3 regions of the Sediminibacillus dalangtanensis genome follow, and region 2 is predicted to be linked to each of the others. Evidence: riboswitches for the same ligand, from Rfam matches in the RefSeq annotation. Region 2 holds a riboswitch; each other region holds the start of a gene.

Region 1 (10,131 bases), 820 kb from region 2:
ATTCAGGCAGGAGTCATAGCCCTTCATCTTATCACGCATAGGCGCCGTTACCAATAGTTATCTATGTTAAAATAAACGCAAAACACCAAGAGACAACCAATTCGGATAAAATGCAGATTGGGGTTTTGATGATGAAAAAAGTGATCCTCGCAGGGGGAACAGGCTTTATCGGTAATTATTTCAAAAGTAGGTTTGAAGAGAAGGGATATGACGTAGGTATTATATCAAGACAGCCCTCTTACATATCATGGGACGACAGGGATGCCATCAAAGAAGCATTGGAAGAGGCGCATTTGCTCGTCAATCTGGCTGGTAAATCGGTCAACTGTCGTTATCATGATAAAAACAAGCGGGAAATCCTGCAATCAAGAATCGACACGACGACCATTCTCGGCGAAGCCATCAAGGCTTGTGATAACCCGCCGCCGGTTTGGCTTAACGCCAGTACCGCTACGATATACCGGCATGCGGAAGATCGGCCGATGACGGAAACAAACGGAGAAATAGGCACGGGCTTTTCTGTGGATGTGGCGGAAAAATGGGAAGAAGTATTCTTTTCTTTTGATTTACCGAATACAAGACAAGCTGCTCTCCGAACTGCTATCGTTTTAGGGCCAGGGGGAGGGGTGATGACTCCTTATTTAAATCTGGTGAAATTTGGTCTCGGCGGTGTCCAGGGATCTGGAAAGCAAAAATTCAGCTGGATCCATGTGGAAGATCTGTTTCAAATTGTCCTGTTTTTGCAAGGAAGGGATGACTTGAGCGGTGTCTTTAATTGTGCAGCCCCCAACCCCGTCAGCAATCGGGAGCTGATGAAGCGATTAAGAACGGAAATGAATGCCCCGATAGGTTTGCCAGCACCGAAATGGATGCTGGAAATGGGAGCGGTATTGATCCGGACGGAAACGGAACTCGTGTTAAAAAGTCGCTGGGTAATTCCAGAACGTTTGGAACAGGAAGGTTTTCAGTTCAGATTCGATACGCTTGATAAGACGATAAAAGATATTCTTCAGCAGAACAAACGTGTTGGAATGCCGGGTTAAAATAGGTAACAAAAGCGGAATTTCTAGTGAAAGAGGGAGGGATAATCTTGGCAGAAATAGTTTTATTGTTTGTCATGGCAATCGCCGGCGGAATCATAGCTCTGTTCGGCTTTTTTGGTATGATTGGCAGAAAAATTTCTGAACCAAAAAAGGAACTGTAGCAAAGGGTTGAACAGCTGGAAGAAGAGGTACGGGAGCTGAAAAACAAATATTAGCTGTAATTGTTTCTATTAACCAATGGATAATCGAGACATAAATCTATAACCTTGGAAGCATGGGATGAAAATGGGATGGTGTAGGAAGGCAGTGAAGAATTTCTTATTGTTTTCTGAGGTGAAAAACATCGTCCAGCGTTGCATGAATGAACGCTGGACGATATTTTTATTGTTAACATGAGGAATTCGTATTGAAAAGGTGAAATAGAGTGTACAGTAAGTACCTAATGAGTCTTTACACTTTTGTTATATTAATCTAACTTTCTATGATATGTTGGTTATTTTATATGGAGGAAAATTAATGTTGCATATTAGGGTTCATGAAGATGCTACAAATTAATCAAATCCCTAGAGAACTTAAGATATCAAGTCCTACCGTAAAAAAATACCTGAAGGGGATATTAGAAGGAGTAAATTCACCTTGTCAAAAAAAGACGAGTACAGTGATCTTCTACTTTGAAAATGTCTTCATTAAAGTTAAAGCATGAGATCTTTGCTAAAGATCTATTTTAAGATAAAGCTTTCTAGTAAAACCTTAATTTGTTATTTAATACAAAGGTAAAAAATAATAAATTCATTATAAACCGGTTGCCCCATATCTGATACCTCTAATATTCCAATATACAAAAGCCGCTTGGATGATTCCAAGCGGCTTTTAAATGAGGGGAGTCCTTTTATTTTTCGTACTGGTACATGCTATATCAAGCGTGGACAGGCTGTTGTCTCGTATCTCCGCTTCTCAGTCTTACCGCTTCCTGATATGGGCAAAGACTTTCGACAACGGTAATCCCTTGCACGCGCGCCTGGTCGGTGACATCCAGGCTGGTTTCCTGAGAATCGAGCCATAGTATCTTTGTTTCAATCGGGCTTTCGTTTGCCAGTATGGCCTCAGCCGCCAGCGTGTCCTGTGTATAAAGCACATCGATTTCATCCTCGATCGCTGACAGGCTAGCCACTGGTGTCTCACTAAGGATCGGCTCACTTCCATTATGAACCGGAATGATTTTATAGCCGAGATTTTGCAACTTTGCTGCTGTCTGATACACCGGCAGATCAGCGTCGGGTTCTATTCCAAGTACGGCAATGGTCTTTTGCCGCAGTCCGTTTGTCCGGTCGAATGGTGAGTGAAGCGCCCACTGGATTGCCTTTTCGTTCGTAACCGTTACGGTAGGTTGTGTTCCGGTAGCTTTGGCGATTGCCTGGTCGAGATCCCGGATCAAGTCCTCTGCCGTTTCAATACCGATCGACAGACGAATCAATTCTTCCGTTACACCACTTTCTTTCAGTCCATCTGCATCCAGTTGCTGGTGGGTTGTAGAAGCAGGGTGGATGATCAGCGACTTGGCATCCCCGACATTGGCAACATGCGACCAAAGGGTAATGTTGTCGATTAGCTGTCGTCCGGCATCACGACCGCCTTTGATGCCGAAAGTAATAATCGAGCCGGCTTTTCCGTTTAAATATTTTTCTGCGAGCTGATGGGAAGGATGGTTTTCCAATCCCGGGTACGCAACCCATTCCACAGCTGGATGATCGCTTAAGTAAGCGGCGACCTGTTGAGCGTTTTGGTTATGTTTTTCGATACGGAGGTGCAACGTTTCCAAGCCTTGCAAAAGCAAAAATGCATTTTGCGGGCTTAGGCAGGCACCAATATCGCGTAACAGCTGTACACGTAACTTCGTAGCAAAGGCTGCCGGTGCAGTGTCGATCGCATAACGAATGCCATGATAGCTTTCATCGGGATTGATGAACTCAGGGAATTTTTCGTTGTTCCAGTTAAAACGCCCGCCATCGACGACTACACCCCCGATTGTTGTACCGTGTCCACCGATCCACTTGGTCGCGGAGTGGACGACGATGTCCGCACCCCAGGCGATTGGTTTGGTTAAGTATGGAGTGGCGAAGGTATTATCGATAATGAATGGAATATCCTGCTCATGAGCAATTGCAGCGATTGTTTCCACATCGAGTACATTCAGGCTGGGATTGGTAATGATTTCTCCGAAGACAGCTTTGGTTTTGTCCGTAATAGCTGCGCGGACTTTTTCCGGATCAGATGCATCAACAAAGGTGACATTGATTCCATAGCGAGGGAGCGTTTTGACGAACAGGTTATAGGTGCCGCCGTACAAATTGCTGTCGGCTACAATTTCGTCACCGCTCCCGGCAAGGTTCAGGATCGACAGGGTAATGGCAGCCATGCCGGACGAAGTGGCCACCGCTGCGACGCCGTCTTCTAAAAGAGCGATTCGTTGTTCAAATGCATCGACAGTCGGGTTCATGATTCTCGAATAAATGTTGCCTGGTTCGGCTAGGGCAAAAAGGTTTTGCGCATGCTCGGTATCGCGGAATACATAAGAAGTTGTTTGATAAATCGGGACAGCCCGGGACCCTGTAGCCGGATCTGGTGTCTGTCCTCCGTGAAGCAGTTGTGTTTCGGTACCTTGTAAATGAAATGGGTTTGTCATTTTAATTCCTCCTAAGTGTGATAATGCTAGGGAAAAATTGTACCTAAGGCCGTGGAAGCAGGTAATGAAATGTTGTGTTGGAAAGAGGGGAATAGAAAAGCCCCCTTCCTAAGAAGAGGGCGTATATCCGGAGTCCTCCTCTTATCTGTCAGATCATGGACCTGTAGGAATTGGCACCTTTTCAAGCATCATTGCCTGAAGGTTGCCGGGCATCATCGGGCCTAGTCCCTCCGCCGCTCTGGATAAGAGTCTCATTATTCAATTTGTTGGAAATTTCAATCTTTTAAAGAATTATAAATCACCCTATCGATCGAGTCAACCCCATTAAGAAAATTTTTTGAAATGGGGGACAGTCCCTTCCATCGCATTACGATGGAAGGGACTGTCCCCCCAATGCTCTACCAGGGTAAAGAATTTATTTGGTGTGCAGTTGGTTGGCTGCTTCGATGTCGAGCTGGTGAGTGCCTTTTCCGAATGTATCTGTTTGGTCACTGTCTTTCTCTTGCCATATATTGTCTGCCTGTAGTTGAACATCGGCCGAATCCGTATTAGTCAGATACACCTGATCAACCTCTTTTAGTGACCAGTCACTTTTGATTGTAGCCAGGTTCAGATGGGCTTCATCCAACCAGGACCGGACTTCGGTTTCCATGTTGCCGGGAATGGAAACAGTCGCAGTAAACCGGCTTACATCGTAGCCGAATCGGCTGGTTGGAGCCTCAAGCATTTCAATATATAAAGTATCACCAATCTGATGGAAAGAGGCGATTTCCTCCGGCTTGATATCCTTCTGGTTCATCGTGTTTGAATGGAAGGTGCCAAATATATGGACATCCCCTGTGTTATTCGTCTCCAGCGACGTTCCCTCGGCTGATTCCAAAACGATTTTTTTCACTTTTTCATCGATCTGTTTTTCGATCGGCGGCAATGTTGCTTCGACATCTTCTGCCTGAACAGTAGTTTTTATTTTGTCCAGCACTCCCGTTGAGGCGCCAATAAATAGAATAAGGGCAATCCCGCCAAGACAGGTAATAAAAATAATCGATAAAAAATCATATTTTACTACTGGCTGTTCCTGTTGGGACAAGTAGACGTAAAGGATGATTTCCACTCCTAAAACAACAAGGATAAGTGGAAACCAGGCCAGCAAAACCGTAGTTGCATCCCATTCGAGAAATTGAGAGAGCATGATGACCATTCCCAGTAAAACGAGTGCTGCACCCATCGAGATAGATCCTACCCGCCATTTCTTCATTGTTCATTTCCTCCCTTTTTCGGTTTCGACCCGATAATCAATCGGATTCCTCCGGCTATCAGCAACAGGCAAACGACCGATACTTGAAAATATTGGTGGTAGTAGTACCAAAGGTCGATTTGAAAGGCGTTACGTACCTGTTCAGCGATGACTGGCAGCAGGATTGAATCGGCAATGTAGAAAAGACCAAGCGCTAAAAGGGCAATGCCCAGCCATTTTTGATGGTTGGCCAAATACTTGACAATCGGTATGTCCTGAAGGTCTCCCTGTTCCGCTTTGTTTGTATGCTGCAAGGCATCGAAAAAGCTGAAAAACCAGATGATCGGTATCAAAAATAAAAAGATGGAGAGACGCAGAACGTCCAGCACATAGATAGACAGCAGGAATGCGGCCATTAACTGCAGGCCTCTTCGTTGTAATCCTAAATACATATGGCCTGCCCCTGGGAAAATCGCCAAAATAGTGGCTAGCATTTTGCTTTTCTTACCCTCTTCCCGATACTGATCCAGATCTTCGATAATGGTACGGTCTTCCAATGTTTCTCCGTTCTGTTTCTTATTCAATAGCTGAATCGCGTCAAAGAAGCTGTATATCCAAATAATCGGCATGGCCAGCAGAAAAATTAAAAAGCCTCCCTGATGGCTGACAAAGGCAACAAAGAAAATCATAGACGCTACTCCGAAAAACCCGGCCAAAAACGTTAGTCCTCTCTGGTTCAAGCCGAGCTGAAAATGGCCGACCCCAGGAATGAAAGACAGTAAAATCGTCGTGAATCGTTCATTGTAATTCTCGGGTTGGGAAACAATCGCACTCGGAGACGGAACAGTAGTGTCGGCCGACTGACCGGAAGTCTGTACTTTGCTGCGCATCAATAGGGTAATAATCATGTCGATGACATTTACTGCCCAAATCAAAAATGCGCCAAGGAGTGTCAAAGGAATGAACCCATTAAACGCAGAGATGAAATAAGCAAATGTTCCAAAGCCTATTGTGCCGAAGAAAAGTAACGGATAGAGCACCCCTTTACGTTTTTGACCAAGATACATATGGCCAAAGCCGGGAATAAGCGCTAAAAAGAAAGCAAGTACAGATGATTTATTCATTGATTTTCCTCCTTCATTAGTTGCGTCAGCCAGCTGTCCGTTTTTTGCATGAGGCTGTCTGTCATGGACGGCCGGCTATTTAGACTCGTTTGATCGGTTATATGCAAAACGCCCTGGAAGATGCCGCTTGCCATTAATACAATAGTTAGTCCAGCTGCCAATAAATAATGGCTTATGGTTTTTACTTCCTTGGATGTGGAGGATGCTTTTTTCTGTCTGTCCTTTTTGGGCAGTACTTGTTGAACGTTTATTTTGTCGATGGTTGCTTCGGTAAACGAATCGGCTAGATGCCCTGGTGTTTCCCATTGTTCAAGTAATGCAAGGTAATGGTCAAAACAGTGTTGGCAAGTCTCCAAATGAGCTTCGACTTGCTGTTGTTTCTGGTCATCGATTGTTTCGTCTATGTAGTGCCACAATTCCTCTTCAACATGAATCATTTAAAAATCATCCTCCTTCCAATGGGCTTTCATCCATTTTCGCGCTCGATACAGCCGTACTTCAATTGTCTTTTCGGCCAAATCGAGCTGATTAGCGATTTCGGCATAGGACATGCCTTCTAAATAATAGCAGCGGACAGCAAACTGCAGTTTTTCCGGAAGCTGATCGATTTGCTCTCTGATACGTTGTCTTCTTTCTCGCAGCAATACCTGTTCCTCCGCACTGTCAACCTGGCCATGGTGATATTCTTGACAGGGGCCATTGAAATCTTCCTTCATGCGCTGCTGTTTCCGACGGGAGTCGATCGCTTTATGGAAAGCTATCCGACCAAGCCAGGTTTTAAAACCTTGATGCTGGTAAGAGGGGAGAGCATCTACCATCTTGATAAATGTCTCTTGGGCGGCATCTTCAGCTGCTTTTTCATCATGCAACACGCTCATTGTCACTTTGAATACATGGTGCTTATAACGCTCGATCAGCAGCCGTAGCGCCTGTTGATTGCCCGATTTAATTTTCTTGATAAGCAGTTCATCTTGAATGGATGCTCCCCCTCTCCTGACCATTTCACTTTATAGACGAACCAACCATGCCCAACCCCTACAAAAAAATAATAAATTTTTGGGGTCAGTCCCTCCCATCGTATTACGATGGGAGGGACTGACCCCAATTCAAAAGGGCTGCCCCATTCACCGGTGAATGGGGCAGCCCTTGTCCAAATCTACTTGTCTATTATTTACCGATGAACTGTTGTGTCCATACATTGCCATTTTCGACGTAGCCGACACCGATATGCGTGAAGTTGCCGTTAAGAATGTTTTCACGGTGGCCTTCACTGTTCATCCACGCGTTTACTACTTCTTCCGGAGTACGCTGTCCTTTGGCAATGTTTTCCCCTGCAGTGTTGTAAGAGATACCGAATTGCTTCATCATATCGAACGGAGAACCGTAAGTTGGGCTGTTATGGTCGAAGTAACCATTACGCGCCATATCTGCTGATTTTTCGCGTGCAACCTTGCTTAGTTCCGTATCGATTTCCAAAGGATCAAGACCTTGCTTGGCTCTTTCCTGGTTGGTCAATTCTACTACTTCCTGTTCAAATTGGCTAAGCTCTTGTCCTGCATTTTGCGTCTGTTCTTGCTTGGACTCTTCAGCTGTAGCTTCGTTGTTGTTTTGTTGAGGTGCTTGAGCTTGTTCAGCTTGCTCGTTACTTGGAGCCTCTGCTTGCTGCTTTTGGTCTGCAGATTCCTGTTCTTTTTGTTCTGCAGGCTGTTCATTTGTCTGCTCTTGCTGTTTGGGCTCTTCAGCTTTTTGTGGCTGTGCTTGTTCTTGTTTTGCCGGAGCTTGCTGCTGCTTCTGGTTCCACTTGTAATTGCTGAAATATTTATCTATCATACTTTGAATATCTTCTTGTGAAAGCTTGCCATTGTAGCTATTTACAGAGTAATAGACTTGGTAGGACTTTCCTTGTTGGTTGTCTGCGTTATTTGCATGCGCATCTACTGAAGAAGAAAAAGCTCCTCCAAAGAGTAATGCTGCTGAAATTCCTGTTACCATAGTTACTTTCTTGAACATTTCCTTACACTCTCCTCTTCGTTTTGTTTTACTGTTCCATCATAGCATGGCTTTTTTGTAATATTTGAGGAGCTATTTACCATTTACAAACGGGCGAGGCTTGTTCTTTTGTATGTAATTCCTGTTATCCTGATTTCTGTCCCTGTGATCATACCAAATTTGCCGGATCAGTCGTCAGGCAAAATTGTATTGGGCAATCGACGTTTTCTACGTAAAAAAGCTGTCAAATTGGTTAAATTTACATAGAAAACCGCATTGACAGCCTCCAAAATTGGCAGTTTATATTACAAATAGCCCTGCACTTGTAAAGATATTGTTACCTTGTAAACAAAGCGAGATAAAAAATGGGGACAGTCCCTATCATCGTGTAACGATGGAAGGGACTGTCCCCGAGATGCTTATTCAAAGTTTTGGTTATGGATCGGTGGCGGAATGAGCCAGCCTTTTTCTTTATTCAACCGCAGAAGCCGGGCGCCGAATTGTGCTTTGCTCATATGGATCTGTCCATACATCATGGCGATATCTTCCCTGATGCATTGGGCGATGATTTGACTGCAAGCAACCAGTCCCTGCCCAATATCCCGGGAAATAGCCGCACTGATTTCCGGATCATTGAACCTTGCGCCGGAAGGAATTTGTTCTAAAGCAGCTTTGGCCCGCTCCGGTGGCGATGGAGGAAGAGCAATTCCGTTATTTTTCAACAGCTCTTCAAGTTCTTCGTTTTCCTGTTTCATCGTCCGGATCATGTCTTCAATCAACTTTTTCAAGTCCCGGTCGCCGGTATGGTTCGCCATGGTTTGATAACCGGCGATCAAGCCCTTGCTGCCGGCAAGACTGCTCCAAATTCCGAATACTTCACCATAATGCATCGGTTGGTTTTTTGGATTTCCACTTAAAATACCCATTTTTTCACTCCTTGCTGTATAATCATGCAAGGATATAGTTTGCGAATAGCAGGAAAACTATTCTGGACAATTCCACTTTTGGCAGACGAAGCAACCATTATTTATGAAAAAACGGGTTCCCTTTCCGCGTTTTGAAGGGTAAAAGGAACCGGTTTAGGGAAATCCTGATACGGAGTCCTAATAACTACGTGAGAACCTCGACTCTAAATGATGAAACCATTTGGTGCGGGAGACAGTATATATAGCAAGAGCTGCCCAAATGCATGTGAAAGAGACTAGGTGTGCATGAGTAAAGGTTTCACCATACAGAAATACACCGATAAACAGCATCAGCGTGGGGGCGAAGTATTGCAGGAACCCAACCATCGAAAGAGGGATTCGCTGTGCTCCGCTTGCAAACAACAACAATGGAACAGCTGTCGCTATACCGCTTAAAACCAGCAGGGCGGTGGTGGAAGTGAAAACCTCGGGAGCCGTCCCCGCAACAGTTTGCCGGCTGACTAAGTAAATCAAGGCAATCGGCATGACAATCATTGTTTCAATCGCCAGTCCGAACATCGCGCTGATAGCGACCGTTTTTTTCAACAAGCCGTATAAGCCGAAGGATAGGGCCAGTAGAATCGAAACCCATGGAAAAACGCCGAAGCTGATGGTTAAGTTAACGACACCAGCTGCCGCCAGTAAAAAGGAAACCAGCTGCCATTTCGTCAGTTTTTCTTTGAGAACAGCCATTCCGAGAATAATGCTGATCAACGGATTAATATAATAACCGAGACTTGCCTGTACAACATGGTCGCTGTTGACAGCCCAGATGAATACCAGCCAATTGATGCTGATGACAATCGAGGCAAGTGTAATTCCAATCAGTCGTTGTCGATCACGGAGAATTTGCCTGCATTCCCGGATGAACGGTTTCCATTTTTTTAAAAAGAACAATAACAAGGCCATGAAGACAAAGGACCAAACAATCCGGTGGGCAAGAATTTCGCCAGCAGGGACATTTTGCACGAGTTTCCAATAAATCGGCAGAAAACCCCATAAAATATAAGCAGCGGCCGTATAAAGGACACCTGCTTTGAATTCGTTATTTTCCATTGCGTCAACCTCTTTTTCTTTAAATTTCTATTGGTTC
Region 2 (10,131 bases):
GAATGCTTTTCAAGTCTGGGTATGCCTTTTCTCCTAAAATTTCCGTTTCCCGTGGATTCACCGGTATGATTTTATAGCCAAGCCGCTGCATTTTCCTAGCCAGGCGATGGCTTGGTCTCGCCTCTTTGCCGCTCAGTCCAACAATCGCCAATGTTTTTTGACGCTGTGTTTCTTTCCCGTCGGTTTCGACCCGTTCTGTCGGGGACTGCAATGCCCAGCGGATTACTCCCTCATCGTTGATGACGATTTCTGGTCCGCTCTCCTTTTGTTGCCCCGTCGCTTTTGCCAATGCTGCATCCAAATCGTTGATCAAATCTCTCACCGACTCGATCCCCACCGACAGCCGGACGAGCTCCGCTTTGACTCCGGTCCGTTCCAATTCCTCCGGTGACAGCTGCTGGTGGGTCGTGGAGGCCGGATGGATGATCAACGATTTGGCATCTCCGACATTGGCTAGATGCGACCATAAAGCCACATTGTTGATTAACTTGCGGCCTGCTTCTTTCCCGCCCTTAATGCCAAAATTGACGATTGAACCGTACCCGTGCTGCAAGGTTTCACTTGCTTGCTGGTGGGACGGATGCTCCTCCAATCCTGGATAGGACACCCATTCCACTGCCGGATGGTCCTTTAAGTAACGGGCAAGCTCCACCGCATTCTGGTTATGCCGTTCAACGCGCAGATGCAAAGTTTCCAGGCCTTGCAGCAGCAAAAAAGCGTTGAAAGGACTCAGCGAAGCTCCGAAATCACGCAGCAGCTGCACCCTTACTTTGGTGCTGAACGCCAATGTTCCGAAATCCACGGCATAGCGGATGCCATTGTAGCTCGGATCCGGGTCCGTAAACTGGGGGTATTTTTCCGAATTCCAATCAAATCTTCCACCATCGACGATCACCCCGCCAATCGAAGTGCCATGCCCTCCAATCCATTTGGTTGCCGAGTGAACGACAATATCTGCTCCAAGTGTGATTGGCTTGCAAACATGTGGTGTAGCAAAGGTGTTGTCAATGATCAGCGGCACCCCATGTTCATGGGCGATTCCCGCAACTTTTTCGACATCGAGCACGTGCAGACTGGGATTGCCGATGATTTCTCCATACACTGCTTTGGTTTTATCGGTAATCGCCGCGCGGAAATTTTCAGGATCGGTCGGATCGACAAAGTTTACCTTGATGCCATAACGCGGCAGGGTGGTCGAGAACAAATTGTACGTACCGCCATATAAGTTGGTGGCAGCTACAATTTCATCCCCTGCACTGGCCAGGTTAAGAATCGATAATGTGATAGCTGCCATACCGGAAGATACACCGACTGCCGCCACGCCTTCCTCCAACAAAGCCAGCCGTTTTTCAAAAACATCTACAGTCGGATTTCCCAAACGGGAATAAATGTTTCCCGGTTCATCGAGAGCGAACAACCGCTCTGCATGTTCTGTATCGTGGAACACATAGGAAGTAGTTTGATAGATTGGGACAGCTCGCGACCCTGTTGTCGGATCCGGGGACTGACCGCCGTGAAGTGATAACGTTTCTAAATCATAAGTATTTGCCATGTTTCTATTCCTCCTGTTAATTAACTTTTTATCAGCCAAAACAAAAAGCCCTCTTCATAAGAAGAGGACTGATCACACAATCTCTCCTCTTATCTACCAGGATTACTCCTGCAGGAATTAGCACCTTTCAAGTCAATTCGACTTGAAGGTTGCCGGGCTTCATCGGGCCAGTCCCTCAGCCTCTCTGGATAAGAGTCCATATTAAATTGTCTTGTCTTTGTGTATTAGTTTTCCAATCCCGATTTAATAATGCTTCCCCATTTTTCAAATTCGACCAGAAAACCGTCATGCCCGAAACTGGTATCAATCAACGTGTATTCTGCCTCTTTCCCATTCTGTTTCAACTGGTCGATGAACTGTTCCAGCGAACCCGGCGGAAACAGCAAATCCCCGCTGTAACCCAGCGCCGTTACCGGTGCTTCAATCCGGGAAGCGGCCTGTTGCCAACCGTCGCGACCACGCCCGATATCATGGGTATCCATCGCCTTCAACAAATACAAATAACTGTTGGCATCAAAACGTTTGGTCAGCTTTTTCCCCTGGTAATCAAGATAGGATTCGATTTCATAGGCAATTTCATCGTGGAAGTTCCCGGCAGGGGCACGCTGCTTCCTGGAAAAACGTTCATTGAACAAATCTCCCGATCGGTATGTGATCATCCCCACCATACGTGCCAGACTCAATCCACTCTCCGGTATGGTTCCTTCGGTATAATTGCCATTGTTCCAATTCGGGTCATGAAGAATGGCAAGCCTTGCGATATTGTTAAATGCAATCGCATAGTCGGTCAAGTACGGCGTGACAGCCAATGGGATCAAACGGTCCATTTTGTCAGGGTACATCACTCCCCACTCCAATACTTGCATCCCGCCGAGCGACCCGCCTATGACTGCGGTCAAATGGTCGATACCCAATTTTTCAAGTGCCATCTGTTGGGCACGGACCATATCGCGGACCGTTATAAACGGAAACTTGGCCTGGTAGGGCTCTCCTGTCCGAGGGTCTAGACTAAGCGGTCCGGTCGAACCATTGCAGCCGCCCAATACGTTGAATGAAATAACTTGGAACCGATCACTATCGATAAAGCCCCCAGGGGTGATCATTTCTGCCCAGTAGCCTGGCATATCCTGGTCACCAGCTGCATGTTGGCTGCCGGTCAATGCATGACAGACTAGGATTGCCGGTCCCTCGGCCAATCCAACCCGTTCGTAGGCAAGCTCAACCTCCTGGATCACGGTACCGGATTCCAACTCGAGTTCTCCTATGTTGACAGTACCGGTCTTCCTCTCAACAGCTGTTTTCACTTCCATACGACGGATCCACCACCTTTCTTGTTTTCAATTGATTTGCTCATTTCTCAATCCATTCGCCACAGCGAACCCATATGGATATTCTTTATCACTTTTCCAGTTGTTTGCCTCCCAGTTAACTGTCCAGGAAGGCAGGACAAAAGCGCAAGCGCCTGTTTAAAGGAGTACAGGCTAGAGTCGCCACGTCCTGTGGCAACGCCTGCATGACCCACATCGTTTGGGCCTCCGACAAGCTTAAGAATAGCCTCGGCTTGGCGCTTTTTGCCACACAGAGGGTGGGCTTAAGACCTCGAGGGGGTAAGCGCTGGAGCTGGATGTGGCTGGTTCAGCCAATAATGATCCACAGACAGTTAAATTTATAAATTTCCTACACAATAAAAAAATGCCTCTCCAGAAGATAGAGAGGCATTGGTTATCAATTCACTCCTTATCTTCCAAGCTTTCGCTCAGCAGGAATTAGCACCTTTTTAAGCCGTGGCTTAAAGGTTGCCGGGTTTCATCGGGCCAGTCCCTCCACCTCTCTGGATAAGTATTCGCAATATTCCGTTTTGATTGTAACCAGAATTCTAGCATGTAGCAGAAAACCTGTCAACAGGTTTTCTGCCTATTTCATTTTTTAAAATTATTATTAAGAAAAAATAAGAATAAACCGTTTATTTCCCGTTACTTGCGGGAAGATGTTAACTGTCGCGATAGGACGGGCCCGCCAGCGATATCGAAGTCAGAAGAAAGCAGACGAAATTACTTAAAAAGGTGGTTTTTCACTTGTTTTTTCACAGAAAAGAACTTCAGTATCATGCAAAACCAGAAAAGTCCGACCCACTCTTTGCCAAGCAGCTCCAGGAGATCTTAGGTGGACAATTCGGTGAAATGTCCGTAGCGATGCAGTATCTTTTCCAAGGCTTCAACACGCGCGGAAACGAAAAGTATAAAGACTTGATCATGGACACTGGTGCAGAAGAACTTGGCCACGTTGAAATGATTGCCACCATGGTTGCACGTTTACTGGATGGAGCGCCAATCAACGAACAGGAAAAAGCGGCTGAAGACCCTGTAATCGGCGCAATTATGGGCGGTATGAACCCGCATCACGCGATTGTTTCCGGACTCGGAGCCACTCCGGAAAATAGTGCAGGCGTCCCATGGAGTGCAGGATATATCATTGCCAGCGGCAACTTGATGGCAGACATGCGTGCCAATCTTAACGCTGAATCGCAAGGAAGACTGCAGGTTGCCCGACTTTATGAATTGACGGAAGACCGCGGTGTCAAAGACATGCTTTCCTTCCTGCTGGCCAGAGATACCATGCACCAAAACCAATGGATGGCAGCCCTGCAGGAATTAGAAGAAAAAGAGGGCGGCAAAATCACTCCTACCACCGTACCAGCAGAATGGGAAGCATTGGACTTCTCCCATAAACTGTATAACTTTTCTGAAGGAGAGGATAGTGCACGCGGTATTTGGGCTTCTGGCAATGCGCCTGACGGCCATGACTTTCAATATGAAAGCGAGCCAGTAGGCTTTGGAGGAAAACCGGAACTGAAACCAGCTCCTCCATATGTACACTCAACACCTCCCCTTGATAAATAAACACAGACAAGCGAAATAGACCTGTGTACCAAGTCGTGCACAGGTCTATTTTTTGGTTGTTTTTTTCTTGTTGATCAAGGGAAGTACATATCGTGATACACTTTTCTTGGAGGGAATTATGGTTTATTTGCGGGAACTGGAAGAAAAAATCGAAGCATTGCGACTTAAAATGTATGAAGCATACAGTAAAAATCCGAGTGGGCAAGAAGTGCTGCAAATATCCCAAACGCTGGACGAAGCCATCAACCAGCTTGAACAGCAAAAACGACAGCAATAATTTGTTTAGTTCTCGCTGCCTGTTCAATAGGTTATATTTTACCTCTTGCATTCAAAAATTATATGACGTATAATAGTCGTTGTCAGTCGGCGCTGAATATCAGCACCGAATAACCCTATTATTTTGCGCTCGTAGCTCAGTCGGATAGAGCGGTGGTTTCCGGTACCACGTCTGTCGGGGGTTCGAATCCCTCCGAGCGCGTATTTCAAAAGGACTTCCTTCAAGTAATTTGAAGGAAGTCTTTTTTTTATGGGAGAAGTAGTATTAATAGCGGTGTGATGCTTCCTTTCTTCCGTGGCTTCCACTATGTTTTGCGAGCAACTATGTAGGTTTTCACATCCATTCTAGCCAATAAATTTAATGGTCGAATCGAGGCTGAAAAACGAGAGAAAGAACGTCATCCAAACGATGAAGAACGGTTCCGGGCTAAAATGCTAGCGAATCTATCTTCATCATGCTTATGAAGTGCGGTTCCACGCCGATATACTAGCGAAACCTTCTTCATCACCTCTATGAAGTGCTAATCAACGCCGAATTGCTAGCAAAATCACCTTCATCAACCCTATGAAGTGCGAATCAACACTAAAATACTAGCGAAATCATCTTCATCACCCTTATGAAGTGCGGTTCTACACCGAAATGCTTGCAAAACCATCTTCATCAACCCTATGAAGTGCGGTTCTACGCCGAATTGCTAGCAAAATCATCTTCATCAACCCTATGAAGTACGGTTTCAAGCCAAAATGCTAGTAAAACAATCTTCATCACGACAATGAAGAGCGAATAAACACCAAAATACTAGTAAAAAGATCTTCATCCACCTGCTCAACTTCTCTCCCCTTCACAATTGCTCGGTTTGTCCAAAAAACCATCGACAGTCTACCTTCTCAGCTCTTATCCTTTCATCTCCTATCCTCCCATATACCTCCCTACCTCCCAATCGCCCTTTCTTTTCCACTCTGTCACAGATTTTTTATGAGAAAAATGAGAAAAACTCCACAGGCCCGTCATAGTATGTATAATAAGTAGATAATTCAGAAAAGTCCGATTTGTTAAACATCCATTATATTCTCGGATCTTCGAAGAAAACACACACTAACCAACCAGTAAGGAGGTCGAGCATGAATTCCAAAACACCTATTTTGGAAGTCAATCAATTACATACCCACTTTTTCACCAAATCAGGCGTTGTTAAAGCTGTCGATGGCGTTTCATTCGCCATCAGTCCCGGTGAGACACTCGGGATTGTCGGAGAGTCCGGATCAGGGAAAAGTATCACCGCCATGTCGATCATGAATTTGATCCCTTCCCCTCCCGGAAAAATAGTCGATGGCGAAATTTTATTTAAAGGGGAAGATTTGCTAAGAAAATCCGAAAAGCAAATGCGGAAGATTCGGGGTAAAGAAATCTCGATGATATTCCAGGATCCGATGACTTCTCTCAATCCTGTATTCACTGTAGAAAAACAGATGGTCGAAACGATTTTGGTCCATGAAAAAATGAACAAAAAACAGGCAAAAGAGCGGGCTGTCGAACTGCTTGATTTAGCCGGAATCCCGGAAGCGCGGGGCCGCTTAAAAAACTATCCGCACGAATTTAGCGGCGGTATGCGGCAGCGGGTGATGATTGCCATGGCGCTGGCCTGCAACCCCGAGGTCTTGATTGCCGATGAGCCTACGACCGCCCTTGATGTTACCATCCAGGCGCAAATATTAGACTTGCTGGCCAGACTGCAAAAGGAAATGGGAATGGCCATTATCATGATCACCCACGACCTTGGCGTTGTGGCAGAGGTTTGCGACCGAGTCATGGTCATGTACGCTGGAAAACCTGTCGAATACACAGACAAGGATACCTTGTTTGAACAGGCAAAGCATCCCTATACGGTGGGATTGATGAATTCGATTCCCCGCATCGCATCCAAACAAGAAAAATTGGCTGCTATCGAAGGGCTTCCTCCTGATTTGCGGTCCCTTCCCGGAGGATGCAGCTTTGCGCCACGGTGCAGTCATGCAACGGAAAGCTGTTTAAGTCATGACCCAGCATGGACAGAACAAGCTGCAAATCACCATGTCCGATGCCTGTTATATGAAGAAGATGCAGAAAAGGTGGTGTCGGAATGAGCCCTTTATTGGAAGTAAATAATTTGAAAAAGCACTTCCCGATAAAAGGAAGCAGCTTATTCGAAAAGGAAAAGAGAGCCGTCAAGGCCGTAGACGATGTTTCCTTTCATGTCAACAAAGGGGAGACACTGGGACTTGTGGGAGAAAGCGGATGTGGCAAATCGACCACCGGACGCGCGATTTTAAAACTTTTGGAACCGACTTCCGGGGAAATCCGCTTTAAAGGGGAAGATATCACTGGCTACCGCGGCGAAAAACTTAGAAAGCTAAGGCGCGACATGCAATTAATTTTCCAGGATCCCTACGCATCTCTCAATCCAAGAAAAACAATCGAACAAATCATCACCGAACCGATGAAAATCTTCGGAATGCCGAAAGGAGATCGGAGGCAGAAACTTGATCGACTGCTCGAAGTCGTCGGGCTCAGTTCCTATCATAAACAACGTTATCCCCATGAATTCAGCGGTGGTCAACGACAGCGCGTAGGGATTGCCCGTTCCCTGGCACTGGACCCCGAATTGGTGATTTGCGATGAACCAGTTTCAGCTCTCGATGTATCCATTCAGGCTCAGGTGATCAACTTGATGGAAGAGCTGCAAGAGGAATTCCAATTGACCTACCTATTCATCGCCCACGACCTGAGTGTCGTGCATCATATCAGTGACCGTGTCGCGGTCATGTATCTGGGCCAAATCGTCGAAATCGGCGAAGTCGAGGAGCTTTATGCAAACCCGAAGCACCCGTACACCCAGGCATTGCTGTCGGCAATTCCGGAAGCAGACCCGAAAGTAACACGGGAACGAATCACCATTAAAGGGGACCTTCCGTCTCCTTCCAACCCGCCAGAGGGTTGCAAGTTCCACACCAGGTGTCCGTACGCAGAGGAAATCTGCCGTAAAGTCAACCCGGTGCTTAAACAAGTTTCTCCGGAAGGTCAGCAGGCTGCTTGTCATTTTGTGAAAGAAGTGGCGCTTGAGTACTGACTCCTGCGTCAATTCTATATAAAAATTTTTAAGGGGGATAAAAATGAACAAGAAAGTACTATGGACTTTTTTTGGCATGTTGTTATTCGTTGTATTGATTGCCAGTGGCTGCAGCAGTGACGAAGCCGGATCGGAGGATACCGGGGACGACACAGCCGAAGCCAGTGACGACACAGAAAGTGGTGACGATGGCGAAAAAACACTCGTTTTCGGACGCGGCGCAGACTCTGTTCAGCTGGACCCTTCGAAAATTACCGACGGTGAATCCATCTATGTCACCAACCAGTTGTATGATACGCTGGTCCGTTACAAAGAGGACAGCACCGAGGTAAGGCCTTCTCTGGCTACAGATTGGGAAACAAGCGAGGATGGATTGGTATGGACATTCCAGCTGCGCGATGATGTGACATTTCATGATGGCAGCGATTTTACTGCCGAAGATGTAGTATTCAACTTTGAGCGCTGGGCTACTTCTGCCGACTTCATTTACTATGGCTACATGTTCGGTGCGACGGAAGATAATTTGAAAGGCATCATTGAAAAGGTCGAAGCCACCGGCGACTACGAAGTACAATTCACCTTATCCGAACCGAATGCCCCATTCCTTTACACCCTTGCCATGCCGCCATTTGGTATCGCAAGTCCGGAAGCGGTCGAGGAATATGGAGAAGACTACTTCAAAAATCCGGTCGGGACTGGTCCGTTTGTATTTGAAGAATGGGTGAAGGACGACAGTATTACGGTCGTGAAAAACGATGATTATTTCGATGAGCCGGCAAAGGTCGACAAAGTCATTTTCCGGACAATTCCAGATAACGGTGCCCGTTTCATGGAGCTGCAATCCGGATCCATCGATGTCATGAACGGACTGAATCCACAGGATATTGAACAAGCGGAGTCCGATGAGAATCTGCAAATCATCCGCAGACCGTCGATGAACGTAAGTTATATGGCAATGAACACGGACCAAGACGGCCCGATGGGAATCAAAGAAGTTCGTCAGGCCATCAACCTGGCAATCGATAAGGAAAAATTGCTGACCTTGTTCGAAGGAGTGGGAAAAGCTGCCAAAAATCCGATGCCGCCTTCCCTTTGGGGGTACAATGACGAAATTGAAGACTATGGTTACGATATTGAAGAAGCAAAAAAACTGTTAGCTGAAGCAGGCTATGCTGATGGATTCAAAGTAAAGCTTTATTCCATGGCCAATCCACGTCCTTACTTGCCGCAGCCGAAAGTTACAGCACAGGCAATCCAGGAAATGCTTGCAGAAGTTAATATAGAAGTGGAAATCGTGGAGAACGACTGGGATACCCATCTCGCTGCCACGGAAAACGGCGAGCACGATATGGCCTTCCTTGGCTGGACCGGGGACAACGGGGACCCTGACAACTTCCTGTACGTATTGCTTGATAAAGACAATGCCAAAATGGGCTCTGCAGGAAACGTTGCTTTTTACAAGAGCGATGAAGTGCACGACTTGTTAAAAGCAGCACAGACAGAAATGGATCAGGAAAAACGTTCGGAGCTGTATATGGAAGCACAGGAAATCATCCACGAAGATGCGCCATGGTTCCCGATCGCCCATACGACACCACCCCTTGCAGCCAGCAAGGATGTAGTCGATTATCTTCCGCACCCGACTGGAAGCGAACCGTTCAACTTCCTGGATATCAGTCGCTAATCCGTCTTATATGAATCCTGTCCAGAAGTTACTTTGGCTGCAGCCAAGGTAACTTCTCTCATCTTCACCCTTATTATGGAAAGGAGGAAAAGTGATGCTCAAATATATTTTGCGAAGACTGGTCATGCTGATTCCTGTCCTTCTCGGGGTTTCGATCCTGACCTTCTCGTTGATTCATTTGATACCAGGCGATCCGGCAAGGAGCATGCTTGGTGAGAAATCGACGGAATCCCAGCTGGAACAGCTCAGGGAGGAACTAGGATTGAATGATCCTTATGTCGTCCAATATGGCCGTTTTGTAGGAAAAATCCTTCAAGGGGATTTAGGGGAATCGGTAAAGTCCCAAGAAGAAATAAGCGTTGAAATTGCGAGCAGACTTCCTGCTACTGTGGAATTAACGGTTTTTGCCATGATATTGGCCATGGTTGTCGGGATATTGGCAGGGGTAATCGCTGCAGTCAAACAGTACTCCTGGTTCGACAATCTTAGTATGAGCGGAGCATTGTTCGGTGTGTCCCTGCCGATTTTCTGGCTTGGTTTGATGATGATTTGGCTGTTTTCCGTCAAACTGAATATATTGCCTGCCTCTGGTAGAATTTCGAACGACATTGA
Region 3 (10,131 bases), 210 kb from region 2:
CGGCGATTTGCTTCCTCTGCAATAGCAGGCCAAAAAAGGCAAACAAGCCGACCAGGATGGAAGGGGTGCCGAGTATATCATTCATTAATAAATCAACCATGATTACGCCTCCTTTATATTTGTTTCGATGGCGGTGCGCAATTCCTTTTTATCCATTAAGTTATTTAGTTTGATAACATTTCTTGTACCGTCGTCCAAGCTATTTACAATGTCTTCCGATCCAAGGTAATAATCAGCAGGTTCTGTTTTACCTAGTGGTTAAATCGGTGTGAGAAACCTCAGCCTCCATACCGAGTTCGGATAAAATTTGTTTAACATTCATCTCTACGATAAAACTGCTTCCTAAACCATTTCCACAAACCACCAAAATTTTCTTCATCTTTTCTCTCTCCTTTACTCTTGGGAATAATAATCGACAAGTTCAAGTATTTCTTGTTTGTTGCTTGTTTCGATTAATCGATTGATATTTTCTTCTTCACCAAGCAGGTTTGTCAGTTGTGACAGGGCCTTCAGATGGGTTTCATTGTCTATTGCAGCCAATACAAATATCAGATTTGCCTGATGTTTTTCCTGGTCTGAAAATGAAATACTTTCCGAACTTTTCAGCAGACTGATACCAACTTTATTCACTCCGTTTTCAGGCCGGGAATGTGGAATTGCAATCCTCGGAGCGATTACAACATAAGGGCCGAGTGTCTTTATATCGTCGATCATCGAGTCGATGTATGCTTGTTCAATAAAATTCCTGTCAAGAAGCGGACGGGAAGCTAGTTTAATGGCTTTCTCCCAACCTTCTACTTCATCAACCAACTGGATCATTTCTTCTGTCAATAATTCATTTAACATGGGTTTGTCGCGCTCCTTTAATGTATCGGTTGTTTCAGCTTGAAGATGGCAGGATAGCTCACGAACCAATTCCTTTTTATCCAAAATCTGAGCATGATGTTGAACGATATCGATAATGCTTTCTACCGAGATTTTACTTTTGGCAGAACTATTTCTGCCAAACAGGAAGTTATATTGTTTAAGAAGCAATTCTTTTTCTTTTTCGTTCATAATTGGCTCGACTAATATGACTGGTACGCTTCCTGTTTTGATTGGTGTGGTGGAGAATATGACTTCAACATCGATTTTCATTTGGTAGTATTGTCGCAATGATATGCAACCTGCGATATCGATAGTAGATAGCAATTCTTCCAACTGCATACGAAGCATATTGGAAGTTCCGATCCCATTTTGACAAACAATTAGTGCGCGTCTTCTGGGTGCCGGCTTCTTCCCTTCTTTTTTCAACCATCCTCCAAAATGAATAGCAATATAGGCTAGTTCCTGCTCCGGAATTTTTTTATCTAAAATTGCTTCCAAATGAAAAACAACTCTTGAGGTAAGTTGATAGATTTCCGGATACTTCTGTTGGATGATACTGCTCCACTCATCGGTGATGTCCACATTGTATTTAAGCCGGTAATATGCCGGCTTGAGATGCAAAAAAAGAGTGGTTTCGAGTTTCTCCTTATTTTGAAAAACGACACAAGCGTATTTCTGAAAATCCAACACCATATGGTGGATGGCAGCTTTTAAACTTTTCATTTCTTCCGTCTTATGAACTTCAAAATCTGAATGATTCACTTTTGAACCAAGAAGATTCATTGTTACAAAATACACTTCATCTTCTGGTAAAGGATCATTCTCCAACTTACTTAATTGATTGATAATGGCTCTGGCAGCTGAGAATTCTTTGGTTTGTTGTAAGGCTTCTTTTTCAAATCTTTCCACCAAAACCCGGTGGCCATCGCGAATTCGCTGCATAAGAATCATGAATTGAAAAGCAAGGTATTCAATTGTGTCGTCCGTCAATTCAACTCCTAGCATCTCTTCATTGGAAACGATTACATTTTTTATGTGATAAAGACGCTGTTCACTAAAATAAGGCAGTTTCAGTAAATGCGGAACCACAGCTGTGTTCACCTTTTCTAAAATGTTTTCCCGTTTATTGGTTGTCACCAGTTGAGTGACATAATAAACGAGCGCGCTGCGCTTATTTGTTTCGCTTCCCGTAATTGAAAAACCTGATTTTCTGTCGAACTTCACCTCAAGAAGAAATTTTGTCAAAGCTTTTTTAAGTGCTTTTAGATCATTGGAGACAGTGCCTTTGCTTACCTGTGTCATTTTTTGCATGTCTTCCAGGAATAGTGCTTTTTCAGAAGATAACAATTGAACAGCCATCATCATGTGACGGTCCTGCTTATCGAAAAAGTACTGGGTATGATTCATTAATTGGACCAGAGAAGGTATCTTATGTTTATCTTCTTGTCTTAAATAGTAGCCTCGTTTTTTCTGCCTTTGAATCTCCTGAAGTCCATTCTCCTGCAAAAATTGGTTGATTTTTTTGAGGTCATAATAGAATGTTCTTCTGGAAATATTCAATGAATTAGTAATGGTTCTTACGGCTAAATATCCATTCGTTTCGACAAATCGGTTCAAAATATACTTGCTTCGCGCATCTAATGTCATTTGAGGATCCCCATTTCACATTTGTGCAGCCATTACATCGTGCAAATATTAAAAGAAAGTCAGCTAACTTAATTATGATTATAATACGATTCCGGGAAATGAAAAGGGGTTTTACGTTGCTAATTTGGTACACTCTGACTGTGCAAAATTAAATGAACATAGCTGTTCCCGCATTCCAACTGAAAAAGAATACATTCAACGGGTAAAACAATTTGCGATGGGGAATAGTTTAACTAGATGCTGACTCGGTATGGAAAGGATGGATCCGATGTATAAGAAAGTGAACGAGCTCATTACCTTGTTGGAAAGCAACGGGAAATGTGAAGTGAAATTGATCAACCGGGATAAACATAACTATGCGATTGAAACTATGGAAAAGCTGCCATGGAAACGGCATTCCAAGCGTTTCGGCAAGATTCGTGCGGGAGAAAACCGTTTGCGGGTTGATCTGGAAGTACCTAGTGATTCGATTTCTTCGAAGGAAATGAACAACGCAATAAAATTGCCACACAGACAAGATTTATCCCATACACGGACTTCTCATTTTGGACTTACTCAAAATGAGAAAGGTTATGATACGGTTGTCATTCAAATTTATCGTAAAGACTTAGACGACTTTTCTTTTGAGGACGAGCCCTTCGCCTCTTTGGTCAATAAAGTAATTGATTTGAATTCAGCAGAGTAAAGTCACTCGAAAAACGGTATAGTGGTCAAAGCAAAGACCGGACGATGGTTCGAAACGCAAGCATTCGAATTCGTCCGGTTTCTTTTTTGATTGTTCATATAAGGTAAGCTTCTTAGAAAACCTTCCTATGATTCTATTGTTTGATGAGTATTTCTTATTGCTATGGCGAGCTTGATGGATTGGCGCGTTTTCTGTTAGAAAGTTTTACTTTTGCTAAATCAATTGACGTGTCCTTGCTGTTTCTCCCATCGCGAGATTCACTTAATACTTGAAGAAGCACTTTTAACACTTCAGTCCAGTTAGCGTTCGGTATTACAAAGCGGATTTCACTGCGGTCATGTTTATTTGGTTGAATCGGTGCCTGACAAACCGAGCTTTTTGATCAATGGTTTGATGGACATCCCCTGGACAATCAAAGAGAATAAGACAACGGAGAAGGTCAGTAACAGGACAGTGTCACGGCCGGTGAATTCCATTGGAAGGCTGAGAGCGAGCGCAATCGATAAGCTTCCTCGTAAACCGCCCCAGTTAAGAAGAATCCGCTCTTTCCGATTCAAATCTTTTACGGGCAATGTGCTGATGTACAAGGCGATGATTCGACCGGTGATGACAAGAACGATCGCAAACGCGATGATGTTCCACTGATTATTGAAATCGATGTTGCGGATTTCCAATCCAATCAGCAAAAAGATGATTGAGTTGGCAACAAGGGTGATCACATCCCAAAACGTGTTGATAGTCACTCTCGTTTTTTCCGTCATACCAATTTTTCCGCCATAATCGGCAAACATAAATCCACCTGCTACCACCGCAATGACCCCGGATACCTCCAAGTGCTCCGCAATAAAATAGCTTCCGAAAAACAAGATGGCTGACAATGCAATCTCAAATGGATAATCATCAAAAAAGCGAATGATTTGAGAAAAAATAAAGCCGAGGATGACACCGACCAGCACGCCGCCCACACTGAATTTCAAGAATAACAGAATGCCACTGCCAAGTCCTTCCCAGCCTAACTCAATATAGGTAAGTAAATAAATCGATGAAATTTTGAAGAGTACCACGGCAATGCCATCATTGAACAATGATTCCCCTTCCATGATCGTGGACAGCTTTTCCGAAACGCCTAACGACTTAAAAATGGACACAACACTGATTGGGTCTGTGGCACTCATTAACGCTGCAAACGTGAACGCCACGGCTATTGGCAAGCCAATAAAATAATGGGTGGCAAAGCCAATCACGATAAACGACAGAAACGTACCGATGAAGGCCATACCGAGAACTGCGCGCTTATGTTGGTATAAATGGTGAAATGGCAGTTTCAGTGTCGCATCCCCCAGTAAAATCGGCAGGAACAATGAAATAATAATGGTCTGAAAAACTTCTGATTGGGTAATGTATGCTTCTGCTTCATCTATCAGTGGTACATGAACATTAATAATGCCCAGAAATAAACCGACCAAAACGAGTGCAATTGTATAAGGCTGACCGATCTTTTTAGCAATCCCGATAACGGCAACCGAGATAGCAAGCAGGATAAGAATCTGGATAAAAGTTTCGTTAAATTCATGCATAACGTTTCCTCCTGGATTAAGTATATCTATATGTTTCTCAAAAACCGGGCAGATAAACCTGCCAAACAAGCTACTTTATGCAGGCAGCACTATTCTGATTATTACAAAAAGTAGTTGACATGGAAAGTCATTGGTATTATGATAGGTGTCAAATTAAAAATTCTTATCCAGAGAAGCCGAGGGAACTGGCCCATTGAAGCTTCAGCAACCTCTGACTGTTGTCAGAAAGGTGCTAATTCCAGCCAAGATGCATTCTTGGGAGATAAGAGCGGATATCGGACGATAACAGCCCTCTTTTCTCATACTGCGGAAAAGGGGGCTTTTCTTATGGAAAAATTCCCTCTTACCCGAGTTGCTACGTAAATGCCATTTGGCAGAAAGGGAGAGATTTTCTTGAGTGAAATCATCATTTTATCTGGAAGTCCTTCAGCCCAATCTGGAACCGACGCGGTGCTGAACTATTTAGGGGAGTCTTTAAGGCGAAAGGGGTTTTCCACTGCACATTTATCTGTAAAGGATATCCCGCAAGCCGATTTGTTTGAAGGAAGGTATGACAGTCAGGCGGTTACGGAAGCGTCAGCGCTCATCCGTCAGGCAAAGGGGGCTATTGTCGGATCCCCCGTGTATAAAGCTGCTTACTCTGGTGTTCTCAAGGCATTTTTGGATATTTTGCCGCAGGATGTACTGGAGGATACACCGGTCTTACCACTGATGACCGGCGGCAGTCCCTCCCATTTACTTGCCGTGGAATATAGTTTGAAGCCGCTGTTGGCTACGCTGAAGGGACAGAATTTGAAGGGCGTTTATCTTTTGAACAAATGCATCGATAAACAGGACATCGAACAGCCGATTCATGATCATGACTTAAACCTGCGATTAGAGAAGCAACTGGATTATTTCGTCCAGACGGTCAATAAGCAAAAGCAGCCAATTTAAACCAATAAATATCCATCACAAGGAGGAGTAAATCGAATGACGGATAAGCGGATTTATTTAAACGCCTTTGATATGAATTGTGCAGGACACCAATCACCGGGATTATGGACACACCCTGACGACCAATCACACAGATACAAGGATAGTGAATATTGGATTGAGCTGGCAAAGCTTTTGGAAAGAGGAAACTTTGATGCAGTGTTTTTAGCTGATGTATTAGGTACCTATGATGTTTACGAGAATTCCCGGGATGCGGCGGTAAGACAGGGAGCTCAATCACCCGTGAACGACCCATTGCTGGTCGTCCCGCTTATGTCGGCGGTCACCAGGCATCTTGGTTTTGGCGTGACTGCTTCTGTCAGCCATGAGCATCCCTACACCTTCGCTCGCAGAATGTCGACTTTAGATCATTTGACAAAAGGAAGAGTAGGATGGAATATCGTTACTTCTTATTTAAAAAGTGCCGCAGTGAATATGGGGCTGGAAGACCAGGTGAACCATGATGAGCGGTATGATATTGCAGCAGAGTACGTGGATGTTTGCTACAAGCTTTGGGAGGGCAGCTGGGAAGATGAAGCAGTCCGTCTCGATAAAGAGAACGGAATTTATACGGATCCGGAAAAAGTCCATGACATCCATCATGAAGGCAAGTATTTCAAAGTTCCAGGCGCTCACTTAAGTGAACCATCGCCACAACGCACACCGGTGATTTATCAGGCTGGTGCTTCGAAAAAAGGCAGGGCATTTGCCGCCAGCAATGCTGAATGTGTCTTCATCGGCGCTCCAACCATCGAGGCTGCCAGGCAGTCGGTCAAAAAATTGCGAGAAGAGACGGTACTGGCAGGACGTAATCCGGAAGATGTTAAAATACTGACCATGTTTACCCCGGTTGTCGGCCGTACGGAAGAGGAGGCAAGAGAGAAGTTCAACGATTATAAAAACCATATCAGTCATGAGGGGGCACTGGCCTTGTTCGGCGGATGGACCGGTATCGATCTTTCTCAATACGGTCCTGATGAAAGTTTGCGGTATGTTGAAAACAATGCGATTCAATCAGCTGTCGAAAATTTCACAAGGATTGATCCGAACAAACAATGGACAGTGGAAGAAATCAAGGAATTTATCGGAATCGGTGGTCTCGGCGCCTATGCAGTCGGCTCACCGGAACAGATAGCTGATACGATGGAAGAATGGGTCAGGGAGGCCGGTATCGATGGCTTTAATATTGCCTATGCAATAACGCCTGGAACCTTCCAGGATTTCGTCGATTTGGTTGTCCCGATTTTACAAGAGCGCGGCCTCATCCGCTCCCGTTATGAAGGAGAAACCTTGAGGGATAACCTGTTTGGAGCAGGTCCCCGTCTTCCTGAAAACCATCCAGGGAAAAAATACAGCAGAGGAATTCAAACAGTGTAGCCAGGAACGGAGAGGTGAATAGTGCCTCTCCTTTTCTATTTAGTATGCTTGCGCTTTTCAACAATCTTGCGTTAAAGTAGTTATAATTATGTAAAGCTGGTAAAAGGGGAGCGATTATATGGGGAAACATTTTGATACGAAATCTGTTCATCTATCGGGCATCCAGGAGAAAAAAATCAATAGCAAGTCGACGCCGATTTACCAGACGTCAGCCTTTAAATTCAAAGACCTTGAAGATTTGGAGAACTTTTACCAAGGAAAGAATGATTATTTATATACGAGAGTCGGGAATCCGAATACAGATGAGTTAGGAGCCGCGGTGGCCCAACTGGAAGGAGCTCCGAGGGGGATAGCTGCCGCTTCGGGGACAGCAGCCATATTGGCAGGAATTCTTGCCGTTGCCAAGCAGGGAGACCATGTCATTGCGGCTACCGATATTTACGGAGGTACATATCAACTGCTTGCCAATGAACTGCCGGACTTAGGAATCGAAGTATCATTTATCGACTTTGCCGAAGGGGATAAAATCGCTGATTATATCCAGGGCAATACAAAGATGGTTTACTCGGAATCTGTTTCCAATCCGTTACTGCGCAAGGAGGATATAGAATCGCTCGTTACACTGGCCCAGGAGGCTCAGCTAGTCTTGATGGTCGACAACACGTTTGCCACACCTTACCTGTGCCGTCCCTATGAGCAAGGTGCCGATTTGGTTGTCCACAGCGCGACTAAGTACATCGGCGGGCACAGCGACATTACAGCCGGAGTGCTGGTCGGCCATGAAGGGTTGATCGAAAAAGCCAATCAAAAAATCGTGAACCTGGGAAGCAGTTTAAGTCCTTTCGAGGCCTGGCTCACCTGTCGTGGGTTGAAGACGCTCAGTGTAAGAATGGAACGGCACGTCGACAATGCCCAAAAACTTGCCGATGCCTTGAAAAAGCATGAAGCAGTAGAAAAAGTATATTATCCAGAAGACGTATCACCACATGGGAATGGAGCCATCGTTACGATGGATATTACGGCTACTTGTGATGTGGAGACATTTTTCCAATCGCTCGGCTGGATTAAAATCGTACCTACGTTGGCCGGTGTGGAAACATCAGTATCCTATCCTTTGGCGACTTCCCATCGCGCCCTTTCACCCGAAATGCACGAACAATTAGGAATCACCGAAGGGTTGATCCGGATATCCGTAGGAATTGAAGCAGCTGATGATATCATCGAAGGATTCAACCAGGCATTGAATCAGGCAAGACGGACTTGAACAGTAGAAAGTAGGGGGAAAAAGTATGAAGGAAGTTATTTTACTACTGGCTGATATTGTCAACCGAATCCATGATGCATTAATGCAACGTTTTGGATTGACCATGACGGATAAACAGCTGCACTTTTGGGTGATTGGCATTATCGGTATCATTGCCTTTTTCATCGTCTACTTTTTATTTAAATTAATTGCCAGCATGAAGTGGAGCATTACCATTCTTTCCTTTATTTACACATTCACCATGATGGTTGTGTTCGTTTTTGCAATCGAACTGCAGCAGGCTCTTACCGGCGGGGATATGGAATTTGCCGATGCTGTCGTCGGACTGTGGGGGTTCATCGTATTCTTCCTCATTTATGTTGTGATTGCTCTCGTCATTCTGGCCGTTATAAAATTTATGCGCCGCAATAAATAATGCATGAAAGCTGTCCTAATAGGCTAAAGCCGTGGGCAGCTTTTTTTAGTGTATAGGAAATTATAAATTTAACTGTCTGTGGATAATTATTGGATGAACCAGCTACGTCCAGCTCCAGCGCCTACCCCCTCGAGGTCTTAAGCCCACCCTCTGTGTGGCAAAAACGCCACGCCGAGGCTGTTCTTAAGCTTGTCGGGGGCCCACACGATGTGGGTCATGCAGGCGTTGCCACAGGACGTGGCGGCTCTAGCCTGTACTCCTTTAAAAAGGCGCTTGCGCTTTTGTCCTTGTCTTTGTATTCAGTGTAGGTAATATACTTCCCGCTTCTCATGCAGGAAAACGTGTTAGTGGTACATCCTTCATGGCATAACGATGGATTTTTAGAAAAACTTTTTTGGTAAGGAGTTTTTAATGATTATCCTTTTGTTTGCGGGATTGGTAACTTTCCATTAGAATCCAAGCAGTAATCACGCCTGCCATATCTTTTACTAGATCTAACTGAGAAAAGGAGCGACCGGGTACGTAAAATTGGTGAATTTCATCCATAAAAGCATATGCGATGGTTACGGACATTGCAGCAAGATCTGTCAGCGTGTTATAGCGTTTGTTGACTATCAACGCTGCTGTTAGGAGAAGGTAGAGAATGGCGAACTCAATAAAGTGGGAAGCTTCCCATAAAAAATTTATCACCATGGTATCCCCTCCTTGAAAAAACGTACTAGTATATCATGCGAGTAGCTCGACTGAATCCAAATCAGCACAGCATAAATAATTGGAAGCAATGTAATCAGCAGCCGTTTCATGGTCGTCACTCTTTCTTAATGGAAGTCATTACTAAATTCCCGCCACCTTCGATGGGAAAACGTTTTGGCTGTTTATTTCCTTCGCTATCACCCGTTTCTGTTTTTGGTGACGAAATTCACTTGATACTGCGAATGCTCTTTCTACTTTAGCTCTGTAGTGGGTTTCCTCGGTCCAAGGGAACGAGAAAGCTGGATGCAAGTAGTCTCAGGCTGAAGCATTCCCCATGGAAAGCGAGTTTTTTCTTCAGCGATGGATTAGCGCCCATTCTGTAAAGCATGGGCTGAAGCAAATTAGCATTATATAAATTTTTCCAAACGGTACGTAATCAAACGATAATCAGTTCGAAAACGTTTTCGTTTAATATTTACCTATTAACCGTTGGACAAGCGTTATGATAAAATGAATAACTATTAGTAAAATAACGGGATTGGGTGATAATATGACAATACTTCAAGGGATTTTACCGGCGATCCGCGATATGAAAGATTTTGAAAAACTACTCTCCAGTGAATATCAGTAT

What was found. A riboswitch is a leader RNA that binds a small molecule or an ion and turns the genes downstream of it on or off. The one in region 2 is predicted to bind S-adenosylmethionine.
Region 1: it holds a riboswitch for S-adenosylmethionine, as region 2 does, so the genes downstream of both, ERJ70_RS17820 (PLP-dependent aspartate aminotransferase family protein) here and metX (homoserine O-acetyltransferase MetX) in region 2, are expected to answer to the same signal.
Region 3: it holds a riboswitch for S-adenosylmethionine, as region 2 does, so the genes downstream of both, ssuE (NADPH-dependent FMN reductase) here and metX (homoserine O-acetyltransferase MetX) in region 2, are expected to answer to the same signal.

Annotation. Positions count from the first base shown of each region.
Region 1 covers NZ_CP046956.1:3,634,578-3,644,708, reverse strand. The annotation lists gene ERJ70_RS17830 (TetR/AcrR family transcriptional regulator) at 1-19, shown strand, start outside; gene ERJ70_RS17825 (TIGR01777 family oxidoreductase) at 129-1,043, shown strand; gene ERJ70_RS17820 (PLP-dependent aspartate aminotransferase family protein) at 1,960-3,726, opposite strand; SAM riboswitch class I at 3,865-3,975, opposite strand; gene ERJ70_RS17815 (hypothetical protein) at 4,142-4,981, opposite strand; gene ERJ70_RS17810 (hypothetical protein) at 4,978-6,084, opposite strand; gene ERJ70_RS17805 (anti-sigma factor family protein) at 6,081-6,521, opposite strand; gene ERJ70_RS17800 (RNA polymerase sigma factor) at 6,522-7,085, opposite strand; gene ERJ70_RS17795 (CAP domain-containing protein) at 7,252-8,094, opposite strand; gene ERJ70_RS17790 (DUF3231 family protein) at 8,493-8,999, opposite strand; gene rarD (EamA family transporter RarD) at 9,177-10,094, opposite strand.
Region 2 covers NZ_CP046956.1:2,811,817-2,821,947, forward strand. The annotation lists gene ERJ70_RS14125 (PLP-dependent aspartate aminotransferase family protein) at 1-1,552, opposite strand, end outside; SAM riboswitch class I at 1,639-1,747, opposite strand; gene metX (homoserine O-acetyltransferase MetX) at 1,777-2,862, opposite strand; SAM riboswitch class I at 3,287-3,394, opposite strand; gene ERJ70_RS14135 (manganese catalase) at 3,628-4,452, shown strand; gene ERJ70_RS14140 (aspartyl-phosphate phosphatase Spo0E family protein) at 4,571-4,729, shown strand; tRNA gene ERJ70_RS14145 (tRNA-Arg) at 4,855-4,930, shown strand; gene ERJ70_RS14150 (ABC transporter ATP-binding protein) at 5,851-6,852, shown strand; gene ERJ70_RS14155 (ABC transporter ATP-binding protein) at 6,849-7,835, shown strand; gene ERJ70_RS14160 (ABC transporter substrate-binding protein) at 7,879-9,519, shown strand; gene ERJ70_RS14165 (ABC transporter permease) at 9,614-10,131, shown strand, end outside.
Region 3 covers NZ_CP046956.1:3,021,750-3,031,880, reverse strand. The annotation lists gene ulaA (PTS ascorbate transporter subunit IIC) at 1-100, opposite strand, end outside; partial or broken gene ERJ70_RS15145 (PTS sugar transporter subunit IIB) at 103-379, opposite strand; gene ERJ70_RS15140 (BglG family transcription antiterminator) at 394-2,514, opposite strand; gene ERJ70_RS15135 (hypothetical protein) at 2,783-3,199, shown strand; gene ERJ70_RS15130 (cation:proton antiporter) at 3,541-4,776, opposite strand; SAM riboswitch class I at 4,937-5,045, shown strand; gene ssuE (NADPH-dependent FMN reductase) at 5,170-5,712, shown strand; gene ERJ70_RS15120 (LLM class flavin-dependent oxidoreductase) at 5,749-7,128, shown strand; gene ERJ70_RS15115 (trans-sulfuration enzyme family protein) at 7,247-8,392, shown strand; gene ERJ70_RS15110 (hypothetical protein) at 8,418-8,807, shown strand; gene ERJ70_RS15105 (VanZ family protein) at 9,216-9,500, opposite strand; gene ERJ70_RS15100 (glycerol-3-phosphate responsive antiterminator) at 10,051-10,131, shown strand, end outside.